2 regions of the Pontibacillus salicampi genome follow, and region 2 is predicted to be linked to the other one. Evidence: predicted binding sites of a transcription regulator. Region 2 holds the regulator's gene; the other holds the start of a gene.
What was found. The regulator Rex, encoded in region 2, represses fermentation and respiration genes when NADH is low (regulators of the CRP and FNR family bind a similar motif). The targets are predictions, from matches to a motif close to TTGTGAAATATTTCACAA.
Positions count from the first base shown of each region.

Region 1: ACFFGV_RS03260 (L-lactate dehydrogenase) is a predicted target of Rex. The motif match lies at 4,011-4,028, and genes of this name have one in related genera.

Region 1 covers NZ_JBHLTP010000003.1:354,995-366,025, reverse strand. Annotated here, with positions in the region: gene ACFFGV_RS03275 (hypothetical protein) at 60-953, shown strand; gene ACFFGV_RS03270 (rhomboid family intramembrane serine protease) at 929-2,476, opposite strand; gene yqgO (protein YqgO) at 2,760-2,942, opposite strand; gene ACFFGV_RS03260 (L-lactate dehydrogenase) at 3,006-3,968, opposite strand; gene ACFFGV_RS03255 (5-formyltetrahydrofolate cyclo-ligase) at 4,094-4,648, opposite strand; gene rpmG (50S ribosomal protein L33) at 4,742-4,891, opposite strand; gene ACFFGV_RS03245 (hypothetical protein) at 5,102-5,488, shown strand; gene ACFFGV_RS03240 (endolytic transglycosylase MltG) at 5,496-5,969, shown strand; gene phoU (phosphate signaling complex protein PhoU) at 6,007-6,666, opposite strand; gene pstB (phosphate ABC transporter ATP-binding protein PstB) at 6,701-7,441, opposite strand; gene pstA (phosphate ABC transporter permease PstA) at 7,551-8,429, opposite strand; gene pstC (phosphate ABC transporter permease subunit PstC) at 8,431-9,375, opposite strand; gene ACFFGV_RS03215 (PstS family phosphate ABC transporter substrate-binding protein) at 9,487-10,497, opposite strand; gene ACFFGV_RS03210 (peptidoglycan D,D-transpeptidase FtsI family protein) at 10,742-11,031, opposite strand, start outside.
Region 2 covers NZ_JBHLTP010000022.1:51,255-62,228, forward strand. Annotated here, with positions in the region: gene groL (chaperonin GroEL) at 1-911, opposite strand, end outside; gene groES (co-chaperone GroES) at 1,000-1,284, opposite strand; gene ACFFGV_RS19680 (CPBP family intramembrane glutamic endopeptidase) at 1,553-2,326, shown strand; gene ACFFGV_RS19685 (DUF4305 domain-containing protein) at 2,333-2,536, shown strand; gene ACFFGV_RS19690 (GNAT family N-acetyltransferase) at 2,604-3,149, shown strand; gene ACFFGV_RS19695 (MDR family MFS transporter) at 3,173-4,588, opposite strand; gene ACFFGV_RS19700 (redox-sensing transcriptional repressor Rex) at 4,881-5,552, opposite strand; gene moaC (cyclic pyranopterin monophosphate synthase MoaC) at 5,549-6,061, opposite strand; gene ACFFGV_RS19710 (ABC-F family ATP-binding cassette domain-containing protein) at 6,224-8,158, shown strand; gene tsaD (tRNA (adenosine(37)-N6)-threonylcarbamoyltransferase complex transferase subunit TsaD) at 8,533-9,582, opposite strand; gene rimI (ribosomal protein S18-alanine N-acetyltransferase) at 9,582-10,061, opposite strand; gene tsaB (tRNA (adenosine(37)-N6)-threonylcarbamoyltransferase complex dimerization subunit type 1 TsaB) at 10,025-10,729, opposite strand; gene tsaE (tRNA (adenosine(37)-N6)-threonylcarbamoyltransferase complex ATPase subunit type 1 TsaE) at 10,726-10,974, opposite strand, start outside.

The DNA of each region.
Region 1 (11,031 bases), on a different contig from region 2:
ACTTATTCCTTATCATACATATGAAACACAAAGGATGTCCAAAAAAAAGGGGAAGAACGATGAAAAAAGCATATATGTATGTTGGGATTGGCATAGCTCTCTGCATCATTTTACTAGTAGTATCCAAACAATACTGGCTTCCGTTGGATGAAACAGTTGTAAAATATTTCCCATTAGATGACACAAAACAATTGGAACAAAGCTCTACTTCTTTAACCTTATTATCGGAAAGCGACAAAGACGAATATGATATTCAATGGAAAACCAATTCCACTTTAGCTGAACCTATTTATTTAAGACAGGATATTTCGCTTCTATATGCAAATGGTCATTTACGAGGCATATTGAGTAAGTGGAAGGAAAGCGGTCAAAATGTAGCTCTGGAATTGAATGTTCATGGAGAGGATAGCGGACATTACCAAGCGGTTACCTATCATCACGGAGAGGTTCATTATCCAGATGATAAAATAAAAAGCATCCAGGATATGTCACAAGCTGAATTGTATGTTGTGGATTCACCAATGACACCGCTGGAATCCTTTCAAAAACCAGAAAATAATACCCAAAGCGAATGGAAAAAGACGTTAGATCATGCTACAAATCAGCAGCTTTTATACGAATGGAATCAATTAATTAACCATTTTCAAATACCGAAGAATGATTACGAAAGTATTCCGTTAACTTCTTTACCTGATTATATATCAAAGCCCTTCCCGCAACTCAATCAGCAACAAACACAACAAGTGATTGGCCAGCTATGGGAAGGACTTTACAAGAATTATGTGTTAGATTTCGCAGTGGAAAGTCAAAAATCGTCTGATCAGACGTTCAAAAGTTATATCCCTCTCATACTCGCTGACAAAGGAGGCACACATCTGCTTGTCATATATGAAAATAGCAAGGGGAAGAAAATAAAACTCACGCAGCGCTATCCAGATTCTCCCAAAGATTGAATGATCTCTTTAGCTTTTTCGTTTCCAGGGTCAATACTCTGCGCTTTTTTTGCAAGCTTCAAAGCCTCTGATTGATTCTGTTCTACATCGCGGTAAATGATACTTAAATTGATATAGGCTTCAAAACGATTAGCGTTTAAGGAAATAGCTTTCTGATAATCAGCTTTTGCCTTCTCGTACTCCTTTTGACCATAATAGCCATTGCCACGAACGAAGTAGAGTAAATCGTTGTTTTCTTCGGTACGGGGTAACGCACGATTCGCTATATCAATAGCCTTATCAAATTCATCATTCTGAAGATAACCACTACCGACCTGTGCCTGAATAGCAGCATCATAATGATTGTCGGAATGGTTCAACCCATAATAGCCAAGCCCTGCAGCAACTACAGCAATAAGAGCTAAACTACCCAACTGTCTTCCCCAAGCTTTATTACGAGGGAGATGGACCATGCTGGATGCTAGGAAGCCGCCAAGTAAACCGCCTAAATGTGCGCCATTATCCACCTGTGGCATAACGATACTAAAGCCAATATTTAATACTAATATGATAATGACGTTCATCCCTATCGTTTGGAAGAATAATTTACGGTACACGACTCCAAAGAAAAGCAAAGCTCCAAATAGTCCGTATATAGCCCCAGATGCGCCGGCAGCAACGTTTGGTGTAAATGCGAAGCTTGCTAGTCCGCCAACAATACCGCCTATAAAATATATGGGAAGGAACCTGATACTGCCATACATTCGTTCCACTACACTACCGAGAACATACAGTGCAAGCATATTTAGCGTGATATGGAGAAAGCCGATATGGAGGAACATACTCGAAACAATGCGCCACCATTCCCCATCAATTATAGCTGGATTATACTTAGCTCCATACTCCACCAGTGTGTAAGTATCCGTGCTGCCACCATTCCACTCGATTATAGTGAACATTATCAAATTAATAGCAATAAGAAGATAAGTCAAAATTGGCTTGCCAAAAGCAAAGATCTCTTGTCTTTCTTTTCGTTTACGTTCATGATTATTCTTTATGGATTGCTGTAAATAGCCAATCATTTGCTCCATTTCCATTTCGGATGGCTGCTGGAAGTCTGGTTCAGGTAACGATAATGTATGATACAGCTTTTTCATTTCCTCCGCTCTTCCCATATGATCCAAATAAAACGTATGAAGTGTAATATTCTTGTTTTGATTTAGATTTCTCGTTTTACTTACTTCTTCCCAATCATCGACAGGAGGATATTGAGCAATATATACATTATGTATGACAAGTTTCCTACTCGCTAAAACCTTTTTAACTCGATTAACATTTTGCTCTAATAGACGTTGATCCTGTTTGATCTGATTTGCCCAATCAAAGGATTGGTGAGAAAGGCGAACAACATAGCTTGTATTTTTATCTCTTCTTTCCAACCATATTTCCTCTTTGTTCTCATCTAGCTGCAGCACTTCAAATTCATGATTGATCATAATATCTGAAGCTAATCTCCAAAAATAATAAGACTCTTCTATATACATATTCACCCTCCTCTCTTTATCTTATCATGGGATCAATCCTGTTATGAAAAAAAGACACTCATCTTTTTCCCTCTTCTCTAGAAACCCAACACAGTTTTTTAAAAAAAGATGTCTTCTTAATCGGCAGTCACGTTTCATTGTACATACATGTGGTCTTACAAATGATTTAGTAAATAGCTTTATCCATCATCCTCATTGATGATATATGTAAAAGCAGCTTTCTGTACTAAAAAACAAAAACCCCGTACACAAATTTGTACAGGGTTCTCTACATCCTATCATGTTACAAGGTGGATCTGCCCAAAATAGACGGTAGTATTTTCTCTCTTACATAAGGTACGCGCATGCTCCAAGAAACAGCTACCTTCCTCAGAACGTCCACGGTTAAAATCCCATTTAGAATCTTATATTTGTACCGGTTAATCATGACAGCACCGACTATTAGTAAAGCTAACCAAATAAGCATTCGCACTACTAACATCCTCCTGTTTCTGTTGGATAATGATAGTATGTGGTGGAATCAAGCTTCTTATTCTACCGGAGTTTTTTGTAAAACAGGAGCTAATGTTTCTTTTAACACATTGGCTGAATGAGTGAACTGTTCTTTCTCTTTTTCGTTCAATGTCAATTCCAGAACTTCTCGGACTCCGCTTCTATTCACCACGGCTGGAACCCCGATATAAATGTCATCCTGGCCGTATTCCCCGTTCAAATAAGCAGAAACAGTCAAAATGGAATTTTCATTATGAAGAATAGCTTTAGTCAGACGAACTAACCCCATAGCTATGCCATAATAGGTCGCTCCTTTTCGTTCAATGATATGATAAGCAGCATCTCGGACTCCAATAAACAAGTCCTCTAGATCCTCTTCCTTGTACTTTTCAGGATTATCTCTTATCACTTCATGGATAGATCGACCGCCAATATTCGCCTGGCTCCATACAGGAAGCTCAGAATCGCCATGTTCTCCCATGATATAACCATGTACGTTACGAGCATCTACTTCGAAATACTCCCCTAAGCTATAACGCAGTCTTGCCGTATCTAAAATAGTTCCAGAGCCTATAACTCGATGACTTGGTAAACCAGAGAACTTCCAGGTCATATGCGTCAGTACGTCCACCGGATTGGTTGCCACTACAAAGATTCCATTAAAACCGGCACCCATCACTTGGTCTACTATAGATTTAAAGATAGTTGCGTTCTTTTCCACTAAATCCAATCTTGTTTCCCCTGGCTTTTGATTTGCTCCAGCTGTAATGACTACAATATCAGCATCTTTGCAATACATATAATCTCCATACCAAATTTTTGTATAATTTGGCGCAAATGCTAAGCCGTGGTTTAGATCCATGGCATCGCCTTCTGATTTATCCTTGTTCAAATCAATCATCACTAATTCATCAGCTACCCCCTGGTTTAGCAAAGCAAATGCGTAGCTGGAGCCTACAAACCCTGTACCAATTAAAGCAACTCTATTGACTCTTTCCATGACAATCATCCTTTCGGGGAAGTATTTCGATCTATACTTAGATTGTACATTATTTCACAAACTATAAAAAGAAGCGAAAGCGCCTTCAATGTTGCAATTTTGTTAACATTTAACTTCTTACCTTTTTAATACAGCTTTCCCTTCTCTGTTACAAGGTGATCCACAGGAATGTCAAACGTTTCAAAGGGGAGATTTTCAGTTACTTGAGCATTTGCGGCCAGTGCGACGGTAGTATTAGGAAAGTCACTCAAATATCGATCATAATACCCTCCACCATATCCAATACGATACCCACTATAATCAAACAGCAGCCCAGGTACAATCATTAAATCTATGGCTTCCTTGGAACACTCCTTCGTTAGTTCTACCTTAGGCTCCTTTAATCCGTAAAAGACAATTTCTAATTGTTCAAAGCTTGTTAATGTGTAAAATAGCAGTTCATTTCGTTCAGGATAACATTTAGGAACCGCTATTTTCTTTCCTTCTTCCCAAGCTTTATGTATCAAAATGGTGGTATCCAATTCATGTTCTTGTGGGATCGTTGTGCCGATAACGTCAGCTCGCTTCCACATGCTAGTCTGAAATAGATTATCCATTATGGAGACAGAAAGCTCCTGTCGTTCTATAGCTTCCATTCCTTTCAGCAATTGGATGCCTTTCTTGCGCAGCCTTTTTTTCATTCCTATACCTCCTCCATGCTAAACCCAACACAAATAGCTTTTGTTATAGTAAAAAAGATAATAAAAAAACAGTAGGAGAATATCCTACTGTTCTTATTTAGTCTCGCGGTGAAGAGTATGCTTCTTCAAACGCGGGCTATATTTCATTAGCTCTAAACGCTCTGGGTTTTTACGCTTGTTTTTAGTAGAAATATAATTACGATCTCCAGTTTCAGTACAAGCAAGTGTAATATTTACACGCATTGTTATCCCTCCAGTTAAACTTTCATAGTAGGTCATGTAACCATTCTATCTTCAGACTTACTTATAGTATCAAAAAAACAGGGACATTTCAATATAAACCAACAAGTTTCCCTCATTTTTAAATTTCATTAAAGGATTAGTTTCCCTTGTTTTCACTATACCTGACTTATGATATAACTAACAAAGAGAGGAAAAAATGAGGTGACCTATTTGCTTTATACTATACTTACGTTATTTGTAGTATCCTTTGCTCTATACCTTATATCATTTGCAATGAAAAACAAATATAAGGAATTGGAGGACCAAGTGGAACAAATATCGATTTCCACCATGCAGGAGAATTATCAGTTAAAGAAGAAAATGAAGGTTTTGGAGGAAGAGCTGCTCATCGATGATTATTCCAACTCCTCTTACTCAACCAAAAAACAAGAATCTGTTCTAAAGAGTTCACAACCAGGCAGCTCACAGCCACCATTAGTCCAACGAGTATTACATATGTATGAACAAGGGTACACGACGAAGGACATTGCACAAGAAACATCTCTTCATGAACATGACATATTAACCACCTTAAGGCAATATTCCACGAAAGGGTAGTGTATGAATGAAACACACCATTAGAGCATTCGCATTCGGCCTATGTACAGCTACTGCTTTACTAGCCTTTACCTATTATGAAACACAAGAGGGCAGCGCCTCTAGTACTCCTACAGAAGAAGATGCCAGGCAGGTGTTAAAACAGGAGGGCTACCACATATTATCCACAAAAGATTACAAGGAGTTAGAGGAAGCTGCAAAGCAGGCTCAAAAGAAGCAAGATGATAATCAAGAGACGAATTCCGAGAAATCAGAATCAGGAAATAAAAAAAACATATTCTACTCCCTCACTATTGATAAAGGAATTTCCTCAAGCGAGATTAGTAAAAAGCTAATGGAAACAAATATTATTGAAGATGAAGAGGCATTTAATCAATATTTACAAATGAATGATTATAGTCGATTTATTCAAGTAGGGACATATGAAGTACATAACAACATGTCGTATAAACAGATCGCTAAAACCATTACGAATAAATAAAACGAAACCTGGGATGCTCCAGGTTTCGTTTTATTTATTATTCATTCAGATCAAAGGTTTCCCCTTTAACAATATAGAAAATATTCTCGCCAATATTCGTAATATGATCCGCAAAGCGTTCGATATACCTTCCAACAAAGGCTAATTGCATAATATGCTGGATATTTTGAGGATGATCAGCGGATAGCTCCATCAATTCTTTAGTAATCTTTCCATACATGTTGTCTACTTTATCATCCATATCTGCAAGAGTTCTCGCTAAGGAAATGTCTTCATGTTCGAATGCCTTCGTAGCAACATCAACCATTTCCATAGCCTGATTTGCCATCTCCCTTAAAGCGGGATTAATAGGAAGGTCATGTTCTTTCCCTAAATGAATCGTACTCTTCGCGATGTTAGTCGCATGATCAGCCATTCTTTCTAAGTCAGTAGACGTTTTAATGGCTACAATAAGCCTTCTTAAATCCGTAGCGACTGGCTGCTGTCTTGCAATTAAAAGAATAGCTTTCTCATTAATAGCAACTTCCTCTTGGTCTAAATATTGATCGTTCTCAATGATCTGCTGTGCTTTTTCCACATCGTGATCATATAAAGAATCAATGGACTGCTCAAATGCATTAACACAATTTACGGCTAACTTCTTAATATTAAATTGTAAACTGGCTAACTCATCATAAAATTGACCTCTTAACGCCATTGGTTAACCCCTTCCCAGGGCTACACTACTCTAATTAACCAAAACGACCTGTAATATAATCCTCAGTACGTTTATCTGATGGAGTAGAGAATAGTGTATTCGTATTTGCGAATTCTACTAGCTCTCCATTTAAGAAGAAGGCAGTATTGTCAGAGATACGTGCAGCCTGCTGCATGTTGTGAGTGACGATAATAATACTATAGTTTTCCTTTAATTCTTGAACTAATTCCTCTACTTTCGCAGTGGAGATTGGGTCTAATGCAGATGTAGGTTCATCCATTAGAATGACATCTGGTTCAATGGCTAAACAACGGGCAATACATACACGCTGCTGCTGTCCGCCAGAAAGTCCAAATGCATTTTCATGAAGTCTATCTTTTACTTCATCCCAAAGAGCTGCACCTTTTAAGCTTTTCTCAACGATTGCGTCTAATGTTTTCTTATCCTTGATACCATGTATTCTAGGACCATATACAATGTTTTCATAGATGGATTTAGGGAATGGGTTTGGATTTTGGAACACCATACCCACTTTTGTGCGTAAATCCTCTACTGGGTAGTTTTTATCATCAAATATATTTTTTCCACGATAATCTATTTCTCCAGAAGTTCTAACAACAGGGACCATTTCTACCATTCTATTGAGTGTTTTAATAAAAGTAGATTTACCACAGCCAGAAGGACCAATAATGGCAGTAACTTCTTTTTCCCCAATGTCCATATTAATATCATAAAGTGCTTGACTCTCTCCATACCATAGATTCAAATTTTTCACGGTATATACAGAGTCAGCAGCTTTGGTTTGTTCTTTCGGTGTTTGTGATTCCTGTTTATTTACTTGCGCCACGGGAATTCCTCCTCAAAAAATTCAAAGTATAATCTTCTTAGAAGCGTTTAGAGAATTTGTTACGAATTACAACAGCTATAGAGTTCATCACTAATAAGATTGCTAGTAATACGATAATACCAGCTGACGCAACTTCTTGGAAAGCCTGTTGAGGCTGTTGTGTCCAACTGAAAATTTGTATCGGCATTGCTGTGTAAGGATCCATAATATTGCCTGGCAGCGTGAATATTGCTGTAGATGCACCGACGATAAGCAATGGAGCTGTTTCTCCAATAGCACGAGATAGAGCTAGGATACTTCCCGTCAGTATTCCAGGAATAGCAGCTGGCAGCACTACACGACGAACGGTCTGCCATTTCGTAGCACCAAGTGCATAGGATGCTTGTCTGACATCCTGTGGTACAGAACGAACTGCTTCCTGTGCAGATACAGTAATAACTGGTAATACTAATAAGGCTAGGGACAATCCCCCTGCTAACACAACTTCCCCAATATTAAACACATAAACAAAAATAGTTAGACCTAGAAGACCAAATACGATAGATGGTACTCCTGCAAGGTTTTGAATATTAAGTTGAATAAATCTCGTTAATTTATTTTGCCGTGCATATTCTTCCAGATAAATTGCTGTACATACACCTAATATTATCGTAACTGGTGCTGTAACGGCCATCAGCCATAAAGAACCTATCACACCGGCTTTAATCCCTGCTCGCTCTGGGGATGCAGAGGTAAAACCAGATAGAAACTGCCAATCCAGTCCACCAATTCCTTGAGTCAATATGCGATAACCTAATGCGCCTAAGAAAATTAATCCTATTAACGTTGCAAAGAAAAAGACCCATCTTCCAATTTTATTCTTTACGATACGTTTCCCCATATTAGTTTTTACTGTTTGTTCGTCAACGTAATTCATTTTAATACTCCTCTCTGTATCGACGAGAAATATACTGTGCTATTAAGTTCATGACAAGAGTAAACACAAATAGTGTTGCCCCGACAGCATAAATACTGTAATAAATTGTACTTCCAAATCCAGCATCACCTTTTGCAACCTGAACAATGTATCCTGTCATCGTTTGAATAGACTGTGTAGGATCCATCGTAAATTTAGGGGTAGCACCTGCTGCGATAGCAACAATCATGGTTTCACCTATTGCACGAGAAATACCTAGTGCAAAGGAGGCTACAATTCCAGATAAGGAGGCTGGGAGCACTACTTTAAAGGTAGTTTCTAACCGTGTAGCACCTAATGCCATAGCACCTTGGCGCATAGTATTTGGAACAGCACTCATCGCATCTTCCGTTAACGAGGCAATCATCGGTACAATCATAATACCAACCACGATACCTGCACTTAATGCGTTAAAGAAAGATAGTCTTGGAATGATACTTTGTAGCACAGGAGTTACAAACGTCAATGCAAAGAAACCATAAACAACAGTAGGTACACCTGCTAGTACCTCTAATAAAGGCTTTAAAATTCTTCTCCATTTATCACTTGCATACTCACTCAAGAAAACGGCTGACGCAACACCAATCGGTATAGCTACAAGCATTGCAATTACCGTAATTAAAAGTGTTCCACTGACTAAGCCCATAATTCCAAATTCACCCTGCCACGGGTTCCAATATGTGCCGCTAATAAAGCTGAAGAAGTTTACTTGATCAAAGAAAGTAAATGCTTCACTTAGCAAAGTATAAAGGATACCTACTGTAACTAATACGGAAATAATGGAAGCTAGTAATAGTAATTTAGGAACTAGTTTCTCAATAAACATGAGGGAGCCACGATTCTTTCTATTCTCCTCAATGATTGCACCTACTGATTTTTCATTCATCTGCTTAGAGGTAGATGACATAAGTTTGAAATCCCCTTTCATCTCATTAACATAGCAAAAGCGAGGGGTACTAGCTCACCACTAGTGCCCCCTCACCCGAACCATTATAGTTCTATTAATCTTTTTCTTTAATTATTCAGATGGAGCCATTTCTTTTACTTTGTCAATTTGCTCTTGGTACTTCTCGTCTGGAAGAGCAACATAGCTTACTTCTTGAGCTGCTTCACCAGCATTGTTTAAAGTATAAAGAGTGTAATCTAGAACTTGTGGCTTTTCTAGAGCACTTTCAACAATGTAAGTGTACAATGGACGAGATAGTGGAGTGTAAGATCCATCTTGAATTGTTTCAGGGCTTGGCTTAACAGCTTCTGCATCTTCACCATCTTGGATTCCTAGAGCTTTAAGAGAGTCTTTGTTTTCTGCATAGTATGCATATCCAAAGAAACCAATAGAATACTCGTCGTTCTTAATACCTTGTACTAGAGTATTATCATCTTCAGATAGTGTTACGCCACTGTCTTCACGCATTGAATTTTCTTCAAGAATTGCTTCGTTGAAGTAGTCAAATGTACCAGAATCATGTCCTGGAGCATAAATTTTAATTTCTTCGTCTGGCCACTCAGAGTTAATATCAGACCATTTTGTTTTACCACTGTCAGCTAGGAAGATTTCTTTAAGCTGAGAAACAGTTAGTTTATCAATGAAATCAGCATTAGGATTTACTGCAACAGTAAGACCATCGTAAGCTAATTCTAGTGGATGAAGGTTAATTCCGTTCTCTTCTGCAATCTTTTTCTCTTCTTCTTTGATTTCACGAGAAGCGTTAGAAAGATCAATTTCACCCTTAGTAGATTTCTTGAATCCACCACCAGAACCGATAGAGTCAACTGTTACGTTTACTTCTGGCTGCTCTTTCTGATATTGCTCAGCAATGTAAACTGCCATTGGATAAACTGTAGAAGAACCTGCAACCTGAACTGTACCAGAAAGTTCTTCGCTAGAACCCTCTTCGGAGCTTGTGTTTTCACCTTCTGAACTACTATCAGATTCGCTGTCTCCACCTTCACTGCTTCCACAAGCTGCAAGAGCTGTAAGAGCAAGAATTAGAGTAAGTAGAAGTGCTAATTTCTTGAAACTCTTCATTTCAATTTCCCCCTAAAATGTTTGTTGAATTTTGTTGGTTGATTGCTTTATCAACTCACAATTCATATCTTAACCATACTCTTTTAATTCTATATAAACGAAATGTTAAGGTTATGTAAATGTGGTCAGGAAATTATGACATCTACCCTATTTTTTACACTGTTTCCATCGTTTTCTTTTCGACGTTAAAAGGCAGAAAGTTGCATATACTGCAACTTTCTGCCTTTATTTTTTAAAGATATGTTTAATCGGATGTACTTTCCGCAACTTCTTTTTCTTGTGAAACCTCATCTCCTGATGAGCGCTTCTCTTTCAGCTCGAAGTAACCGTCTAAAATATCCCTGCCTATCTTTTTGTTTACCTGATATTGACCATTAACAATGCCTGTATTCGGAACTACAACCGCAAAGGCTACCTCAGGATTATTGTAAGGAGCATAGCCCACGAGAGTGAGGTTTTCAATTTCCTTCGGTTCATACCTTAGAACATCCCCTTCACTGTCCCTTATCGGTTTCCAATAATTTGCCTGAGCTG
Region 2 (10,974 bases):
CCTAGGTCTTCTGTGATTACTTGACCGCCTGTTAGGGTAGCGATGTCTTCTAGCATTGCTTTACGGCGATCGCCAAAGCCTGGTGCTTTAACGGATACAGCGTTGAATGTACCGCGTAGTTTGTTGACAACTAGTGTTGCTAGTGCTTCGCCTTCTACGTCTTCAGAGATCATAAGTAGAGGACGGCTTTGCTGTACAACTTGCTCTAGTACAGGAAGTACTTCCTGGATATTGGTGATTTTCTTATCTGTGATTAGGATGTACGGATTCTCAAGAACCGCTTCCATCTTATCCTGGTCAGATACCATGTATGGAGAAGCGTATCCGCGATCGAATTGCATACCTTCTACAACTTCCATCTCGGTGTTAAAGCCTTTGGATTCTTCGATGGTGATAACGCCGTCGTTTCCAACGCGCTCCATTGCTTCTGCGATTAGCTGGCCTACTTCTTCGTCAGCGGAAGAAATAGCGGCAACCTGAGCGATAGATTCTTTGCCTTCGATTGGCTTAGATACTTTCTTCAGCTCTTCGATCGCTACTTCTGTTGCTTTTTCGATACCGCGGCGAACGCCTACTGGGTTTGCGCCAGATGCAACGTTTTTCAAGCCTTCGCGGATCATTGCTTGTGCTAGCACGGTTGCAGTTGTTGTACCGTCACCAGCGATTTCGTTTGTTTTTTGAGCCACCTCGGAAACAAGCTGTGCGCCCATGTTTTCGAAATGGTCCTCTAGCTCGATTTCTTTAGCGATGGTCACACCATCGTTTGTGATAAGTGGAGATCCAAATTTCTTCTCAAGAACCACGTTACGTCCTTTTGGTCCAAGTGTTACTTTAACAGCATCAGCTAGACGGTCCACACCACGTAGCATGGCACGGCGAGCGTCTTCACTAAATTTAATATCTTTAGCCATGAAAAATGCCTCCCTGATTTAAGGTATATATGCTTACTTTCGTTAATAATCTAGCTTATTCGGAACGTGTCCTGTTCCACTGCGACTCTTAGTTAATTACAGCCAGGATGTCGCTTTCCCGTAGAATTAAGTATTCGGAGCCTCCGTATTTCACTTCAGTTCCTGCATATTTGGAAAAAATGATTTGGTCATTCTCAGAAACCTCTAGTGCAACTTTCTCACCGTTTTCTGTTACACGACCAGATCCTACTGCAACTACTTTACCTTCTTGTGGCTTTTCCTTTGCGGAATCCGGCAGTACAATACCGCTTGCCGTTTTTTCTTCTTGCTCAACAATCTCAATTACAACTCGATCACCTAATGGCTTTAACAAATCAGACACCCTCCTCAATTAATCTTAAATGATATTTGTCATCTGATTTATTAGCACTCTCATATCGTGAGTGCTAACACAATTCTTATAATAATGAATTCGCTTTAATTATGCAAGTGAAAAGATGCAATTTTTTCTACTTCGTATTCCCTATTTTTGTGAAGCTGGTGAGGAAATAGTACAGACATGTGTTTCGTTTCTTTATCCGTCTAAAAATGTGTTACAATACGTAGAATGAAAGAAATGTGTGTAAAGGAGTCGTTGAGCTTTGCCAAAACGATACTGGTATACCATAGTAGTATATGTACTCATGCAATTCTCTGGAGCAATCGGCATGCCATTACTTGCCTTTTTGTTTGGATATGATGTCGATTTTAGCGGTATAGAGCCTTTCCTACAAAGTCTCCGCGAGCTTCCGGGCAACCAGTCGACAACGTTGATTGTAACATGGAATTTGATTAGTTTTTCAGTGGCATTAATTGTCATCCTCTTACTACTTCGACCTGATATGAGAGATACCTCCCTCAAGCGGGATGAAATATCTTTAGGGAAAATAGTACTATGGAGTGTTATTGGAATCTTCCTTTCCTATTCAGCACAAATTGTGGCGTCACTGATTGAGCTAGCGCTCGGCATTCCGCAGGCTTCGGCCAATACGCAGAACTTAATGAACATAGCCAAGTCCGCTCCTATTTTCATCATTATTATTACGATTATTGCGCCAATTCTAGAAGAGTTGATTTTCCGCAAGATTATTTTTGGATCTATTTATAAACGGACGAACTTCTTCGTTGGAGCGCTCATATCATCACTCATCTTCGCAGTGGTTCACCAGGACCTTACGCATACACTGAAATATGCGGCGATGGGCTTTGTGTTTGCGTTCCTTTATGTCAAGACGAAGCGTATTATCGTACCGATTATTGCGCACATGGCAATGAATTTAATTGTTGTGCTGATACAATTTATGATATCTCCTGAGCAGTTAGAGCAAATGGAGAAACAGCTTGAGAATGCTCAAGCTATCATTTTGGGAGGCTAACCTACTATGCGATTGTCACCCCTATTCATGGCCTTTCTTTACTTTATTGTGGGGATCGTCTTCACCTATGTAGCCATACAAGGAGCAGCGATGAATGATTCGGTATGGAATCTATTCACCGTATTCATGGCGTTACTTGCCACCTTTGACTTCGCTGTATGTATACGATTATTTATGGTGCACTTCCGCACTCGCAAACAAAATAAATAACGACATCACAGAAAAGACAGATTCGCTTCGTTGGAGTCTGTCTTTTTTTATGCCTTAGGAGGATTTTATGCCATTAACGGGAGAACATGTTCAACTGACGGCTTTTGAAAAAGAAGATCTGCAAACGATAATACAATGGCATCAGGATGCACGGTTCCTTCGCCAATTCGATGCGGCGATTGCCAAACCGAAAACGATGCAGGAGATGGAAAAGTGGTATGAGGAGGCAGCCTCCTCCAACGATGGATTTCTGTTTGCCATCCGGACAAAGGAAACAAATACGCTCATCGGCTATATGGAGCTCGACAGTATTCTTTGGAACCAGCGAAATGCCTGGGTGTCTATCGCCATTGGAGACGATGCGTATCGTGGAAAAGGGTATGGAACGGAGGCGATGCAGCTGCTTATGGCGTTTGCCTTTGAGGAATGTAATTTACACCGATTGCAATTAACGGTATTCGAGAACAACGAGCGTGCCCTTCGTATGTATGAGCGTCTTGGCTTTACGAGAGAGGGAGCCTTTCGAGAATATGTGTACCGCGATGATCGGCCTGTGGATATGGTGCTGTATGGTTTATTGAAAAGAGAATGGAAGGAAGGCTCCGCTTCCTGAATATAAAGAAAGAAGCAGTGGATTTAGCTATCCGCTGCTTCTTTTTCTTCATCGTCCTGTACGCCCTTCATAAAGAAGGCAAACGGAACGGCAATTAACACGAGAACTGTGGATACGAGAAATGCTTCATTTAAGGTTTGCAGTGTCGCTTCGGTCATATTAGACTGTCCTGCTGCAATTTGGGCTCGTCTCGTTTCGTAGTACACGGAGAAGAACACGATGCCAAAGGAGGACGAAATCTGGCGTAGTACGTTGTTCATCGCCGATCCTTGTGCGACCTGCTCCTCTGGTATGCTGTTCATCCCTGCTGTTGTCGCTGGCATGTTACTAAGACCAAGTCCGACACCTCGTACCATATTTAAGGCTAGAATGACCCAATAGGACGTTGATAATCCAACCATGCCGAGCCCTGTTGTAGAGGCCGCAAGCACGAACAACCCAATGGGGATGACCCATTTTGGCCCTTTCTTATCAAGGATGCGCCCACCTATCGACATGAAAATTCCGCTTGCTGCAGCTGCTGGCAAGAAGAGCAGACCCGTTTTAATTTCTCCTAGTCCATATACGTTTTGAATAAGCAATGGTAATAGAAAGATACCCGAGAACAGCCCAATGGATGCGGATCCTGTTACAATCGTCGAGATTGCATAGGTCGGGATTTTGAATATGGATAAATTTAATAACGGCTGCTCCTGCTTGTTTTCATAGCGTACGAACAATACGAGAGCAAGAACACCGACTGCGATAAGAGCAATGTTGCTAAGCTGCGTTAGAGCCTCGAGCGTTTTCCCACGTCCTAAGGCATAGAGGATGCCCCCTACTCCGAGGGTAACGAGCACAAATCCGACTGCATCGAACTTAAGATCCGTTTGTTTGTCTGTTTCCTTCAAGTACCTTGTGGATAGGATAATTCCGATTAGGCCGAATGGAATGTTAAATAGGAATAGAAACGGCCAGGCAAAGTACTGGATAATGACTCCCCCAACAGTCGGTCCAATAGCAGGGGCAACCATGGCCGCAATCCCGTAAATTCCAACGGCTAGTCCGCGTTCGTTTTTCGGAAAGGCGTTGAAGATGAGTGCCATCGCTATCGGCATCATCAGCCCTCCGGCAATCCCTTGTACGAACCGCGACAGGATAACCATACCCAAGGTTGGAGAAAGGGAGCCGCTTATGGAGCCGATGATAAAAATGACCAGCCCGCTTACATACACTTTCTTTTTCCCATACCGGTCGCCTAGAAAGCCTGTCAGCGGCATCGTCATTCCCATCGCAACCATAAAGATGGTCAGCATCCACCCGACGCTGACGGCATCTGAATCAAATATCTCAATAAATCGTGGTATAGTCGGATTCAGCATACTGTTATTTAATATGACCGTAAACGTCCCAAACAGCACCGCCACTACCACGAGCCATTTATTCGATAATCTGCTCATAATATCCCCCTTTGTCCTTTATTTCGTGTCCCGAATAATCTCTAATATATCATATTTTGTCGAATGAAAGGTAATATATCGTTTCTATTGAAATGTATATCCTTTATGATTACCTGTCTAAGCCCCACCATATCCTTATCAGCACATCCCATTATTTACAAGCTGGGCTGCTTTCGACTTGTCTTAAGTCTGAAGGGCTCAAGTCCGATTACGAATGCGATGATTAGAAGTAGCTCCTATACAGCAAAACAAAAAACGAACCTCAGCGAAAATGAGATTCGTTCTTTCTTCCTTATTCGATTATATCGTTTTCCTCGAGCATCGTCTCGCCCTCTTGAAGTGGATAGTGCTTCAGGAAGTAGACTAACGCCTGCAGCTCTACAGCCAAATCAATGTGATGGACACGGATGTGATCTGGCACGGTTATTCTTGCTGGCGTAAAGTTCAAAATACCAACCACACCTGCTTCAATTAATCGATCAGCTATTCCCTGAGCAGCTTGAGCTGGTACTGTAAGAATCGCAACGGATACATCGTCCTTCATTCGCTCTTCTGCCTCATCAATATGGTAGACGGGCACGCCTCCAATGTCTGACCCGATCTTGTCGCTGCTCGAATCAAATGCCATGACAATCTTCGTATTGTTATTCTTCGTGAAATTGTAATGGAGAAAGGCCGTTCCCAAGTTCCCTACCCCAATGAGTGCTACGTTTGTCGTTTCATCCTGATCCAGTGTCTTGCGGAAGAACGTAAGTAAATAATGTACGTTGTAGCCATAGCCTTTCTTCCCTAGTGCCCCAAAGTAAGAGAAATCTCGTCGAATGGTTGCTGAGTCCACCTTCACTGCTTCACTGAGCTCTTTGGAAGATACTCTTTGCTTCCCTTGGCTATGCAAGTTATTAATAAAGCGATAGTAAAGGGGTAATCTCTTTGCTGTCGCTTGCGGTATTTTCTGTTGATCTATTTCCATGGATTGTCCCCCTTTTCGTCTGACGGTCTATGGTAATCTCCACTTTTTCCCCCGGTCTTCTCTGCCAGATAGGTTTCCCCGATTATCATTCCTTTATCAAGGGCTTTACACATATCATAGACGGTTAAAGCTGTGGCAGAGGCTGCCGTCAGCGCTTCCATTTCCACACCGGTGCTGCCTTTCGTCTTCACTTGCGTTTCGATGTGAAGCCGATACTGCTGCCCTTCCTGCTGCCAGTGAAAGGACACATCTATCCCTTTCAGCGATAAGGGATGGCACATCGGTATCCAATTAGATGTATTTTTGGCCGCCATAATCCCTGCTACCTGGGCAACAGCCAATACGTCGCCTTTCTCAATGGTTTGCTGGGTTATAGCCTGGTGAACGGCTTCGTCCACGACGATGCTAGTATGTGCGATTGCGGTACGAACACTTTCTTGCTTTTCCGATATATCTACCATATGAGCGCGTCCTTGCTCATTAAAATGTGTGAACTCTGACATGTGTGTAAACCTCCTAAAAAGGTACAAAGCCATTTTGCCAGGGCATGTTTTCTTAAAGTGTACCAAAAATTAACTAATTCGTATAACGTTTCACATGCGTGCGAGCATCTTGCTTATTCCGGTCCTGTTAAGATACACTTAACAGAGATGAGGTGAACGACCATGATACTAATGCAGGCAAATAATTTAACGAAACGCTTCGGCGCTGACCTTATTTTATCGAATATTAAATTAGAAGTACACACTAATGATCGGATTGCGATAGTAGGACGAAACGGTGCCGGAAAGTCAACCCTATTGAAAGTGCTCGCGGGAGACCTTCCGTATGAGGAAGGGGAAATCCATAAACCAAAGGATGTTTCCTTAGGGTTTCTTGAGCAGCATACAGGGCTTGAATCAGATAAAACGATATGGGAGGAGATGGTTACTGTCTTCTCCCATCTACAAGAAAAAGAGGAGCAGCTGCGCCGAATGGAACAAAAGATGGCGGATCCCGACCTAATCGAGCAGCAGGACCAATATCAGAAGCTGCTACGGGACTATGATGCTCTGCAAATAGAATTTAAGAATGAGGGCGGCTATCGTTACGAAGCAGATATCAATGCGGTGTTAAATGGCCTTCAATTTAAACATTTCTCCGTAGATACGAAAATCTCCACCCTAAGTGGCGGACAGAAGACCCGCCTCGCTCTAGGGAAGCTGCTTCTGGCTAAGCCCGATGTACTCGTACTGGATGAGCCGACCAACCATCTGGATATGGATACGTTGAATTGGCTCGAGCAATATTTACAAAGCTACCCTGGTGCCGTTGTAATTGTATCTCACGACCGTTACTTCTTGGATAAGGTAGTAAACGTCATATATGAAGTATCCCGTCATACCTCTCAAAAGTATTTGGGCAACTATTCGAGCTATCTCGAACAAAAGGCTGCCAACTACGAAAAGGATATGAAGGAATACGAAAAACAACAGTCGGAGATAAAGCGATTAGAGGATTTCGTTCAGAAAAACCTCGCTAGAGCATCCACAACTAAACGAGCACAAAGTAAGCGTAAGCAATTAGAGAAAATGGAAAAGATGGACAAGCCTCAAGGCGATGAGAAATCGGCTCGCTTTTCCTTCGATATTAACAGACGAAGTGGAAATGACGTGCTAAAGGTACGCGACCTATCCTTTCAATATCCAGATATGGACAACACCGTGTTCTCTGATGTTACCTTTGACGTCAATCGCTTAGATCGGGTAGCGCTAGTAGGACCAAACGGTGTTGGGAAGACGACACTGCTTAAAACTATCACAGACGACCTACAGGCTGCCGGCGGCTCTATTCAATATGGGGCGAACGTTCAAATAGGCTACTACGATCAGGAGCAGGCCCGTCTGGAATCCAGCAAGGACGTTCTGCACGAGCTTTGGGACGAGTACCCGGGCATGGATGAAAAGGATGTTCGAACCGTTCTTGGTAATTTCCTCTTTACGGGGGAGGACGTTTTGAAGACGGTCAACTCCTTAAGCGGTGGCGAAAAAGCGCGGTTAGCCTTAGCAAAGCTGATGCTGGAGAAATCTAACCTGCTCATTCTTGATGAGCCGACTAACCACCTGGATTTAGACAGTAAAGAGGTATTGGAAGCTGCTCTTTCCGATTATCCTGGCACCATACTGTTCGTTTCTCACGACCGGTACTTTATCAACAAGATTTCCACACAAGTGCTGGAGATGCAAGGCGACCACACCCATCTCTACCTTGGGAACTATGACTACTTCCTAGAGAAGAAGGAAGAGGAAAAAGAGCTTGCTGCCTTTGATGCCAAGCAAAATCCACAACTGACAGAAGAAAAGACAGCAAACAAAAATAATTATCAACAGAATAAAGCTCAAAAACGGGAAGAACGAAAACGGCAGCGAAGAATTGAAGAAATAGAAACAGAGATTGTGGAAAACGAAGAAAAGATAGAAGAAAACGATGACCTGCTCTGTCAGCCTGAAATTTATCAGGATCATGAAAAATCGCTTCAGCTGACAGAAGAGAATAATCAGTGCAAGCAAAGAATAGAGGAATTGATGGAGGAATGGGAAAGTCTCCATCAAGACGATTAAACCATCCGATGTTCGGGTGGTTTTTTTTACGAAATATTAATAAAAAATATACAACGCTTTCATAAAGAGGCGTTATGGTAGAGGTAGACACTACACATGGGTTTGTCGAAAGATGTCAATATCTTATTCGTCCCTTACTAGTTATCCACCTGTTTATACACAGGCTGTTAATGAATGCACTGGTTTTTCACAGCTTTATACACACTATCCACAATTTTAACGTTACTTATCCACAATTATTGCCCACAGGACGAAATCCCTCCACGACAAATATCTACAATATCTTATCCACATGCTTATGAACAACCTGTTGAAAACCTAGAAGTAAGATAGTGCACAAAAAAAACTGCTATCCTGTGATAGCAGTTCCTTCATTACTTGTCCACTATTGTTCCTCTTTTCGCATATCGCTCTAACGTTAAGGAAGGGTTACCATTTAAGTCCCATCCGGCTCGATGGCCCTGGTTAAAGGCTACACTTCCTGCAGCCCCTATCATTGCTGCATTATCTGTACACAGTGATAATGGCGGGATAAGTAATTCCATTTCCTCTTCTGAACGAAATTGTTCCTCTAAACGAGCACGCAGTCCTTTGTTAGCGGCTACTCCACCTGCAACAATTACTTGCTGTACACCGTACTTCTTAGCAGCTTCATACGTTTTATGCACTAATACATCCACAACACTCTGTTGGAAGCTAGCAGCGACATCCTCCGGAGTATAGCTGATCCCTTTTTGCTTCGCATTGTGTAGCGTATTAATGACTGAGGATTTCAATCCACTAAAGCTAAAATCAAAGGATCCGTCTCCTAGCCAGGAACGGGGAAAATCGATGGAAGCTTCCCCTTGCCCTGCCAGTGCATCGATTTGTGGACCACCAGGATAAGGCAGCTTCAATGTTCTCGCTACTTTATCATACGCTTCTCCTGCAGCGTCATCCCTCGTTTCCCCGATTACTTCAAAGGAGCCGTGCTCCCTCATCAATATAAGCTCGGTATGCCCACCAGAAACAACGAGAGACAGCAATGGAAAAGCAAATTCTTTTTCCAACCGATTGGCATAGATGTGTCCCGCAATATGATGAACGCCTACTAATGGCTTGTCATGAGCGAATGCTAGTGCTTTCGCTGCATTCACCCCGATAAGTAGCGCACCGACAAGCCCCGGTCCTTCTGTCACAGCGATAGCATCTATATCATCCATGGTCATATGTGCATTTTCAAGAGCCTCTTCTATAACTAGTGTAATTTGTTCCACATGGTGTCTTGAAGCAATCTCTGGCACTACTCCTCCAAAGCGTTTATGGCTTTCAATTTGAGAGGCTACCACATTTACAACAAGCTCCGTTCCATTTTTCACTATGGCGACGGCTGTTTCATCACAGCTCGTTTCAATGGCCAATATATATTCATCTTTCGTTTCCATTATAATTTCACCCACATTACTACAGCGTCTTCTTGATTATCCGTATAATAGTTTTTCCGGATACCTCCTGGAACTAACCCAAAACTGCGATACAACTTCTGCGCTACAACATTAGACACCCGTACTTCAAGCGACAATTGAATAGCCCCAATCGTACGAGCTGCCTCTAGCACGACGTTAAATAATTTTTTACCAAAGCTATGCCCCCTAAAGGACGGGAGGATGGCTATATTGGTTACGTGTGCTTCATCTATGATGACCCATAGACCACAATAGCCTATTACTTGTCCTTCTACTTCCATAACGAAATAATATGCATATGGATTGTCATAAAGCTCATGAAAGAATGCTTCCTTCGACCACGGTGTGGCAAAGCATTCCTGTTCGATATGAAGAATGCTCTCCATATCCTCTTCTACCATACGCCGAATAACCTCATTACTCATAATTCCATATTCTCCTGCTGCTTTTCCAGCCATTTCGATTCAGCCTCCGCGAGCCTCAAGTAGTTTGGGGTAATCTCATGCACCGATACGGCTTGCTTCCGTTTCGCTATATGTGCCAGCATACCTGCCTTAGGTAAGTGAACAGGAGCATCAGGAATAATGGCATTGTCTCCCAAAACCTCTGTAATATTCTCTTCATGAAGGGCCATGTCTGAGCTAATAAATAGGACAGGCTGCTGGAGAGATTGTAAGTGCCCAAGCCAATCTGTCATCTTTGTATTAATCTCTTCTCCCACAGGAGTTAACTCTGCTCCGTTTGCTTTATATAGACCTGTGTAGACCAACCCTCTCCTTGCATCAAAAAACGGACAGACATAGCCAGTATGAGCAACTGCATTATAGGCTGCCACTTCCAATGAAGAAACAGGAACAATCGGAATGGATAACGTCCAAGCCAAGGTTTTGGCAGTCGTCAATCCAATCCGAACACCTGTAAAGGAACCAGGTCCGTGCGCCACTGCAATACAATCTAATTCCTTTGGCTTCATCTCTGCCTCCTCCATCAATCGATGAATAGCAGGCATAAGCTGGACAGAATGATTACGTTTGATATTTAACTGATAATCGGCTGCTAATACGTTGTCTTTCATGAGAGCTACCCCTAATGCTTGATTAGAAGTATCAATCGCTAATATATTCATATGTCTAACTCCTTACAAATCCTATCAAAATGATCCCCATGAGGAAGGAACTGGATAATGCGTTCCTCTTCACCATGATACGTTATCGTAATATCCAATCTATTCTCCGGAAGAAATGGTTCAATATATTGAGCCCATTCGACGATAGCAACTCCATCCCCTTCCAGATATTCATCAAAGCCAATATCCTCCTCACTATCCTCGAGACGATATACATCTAAATGATAGAGGGGAAGACGCCCCTC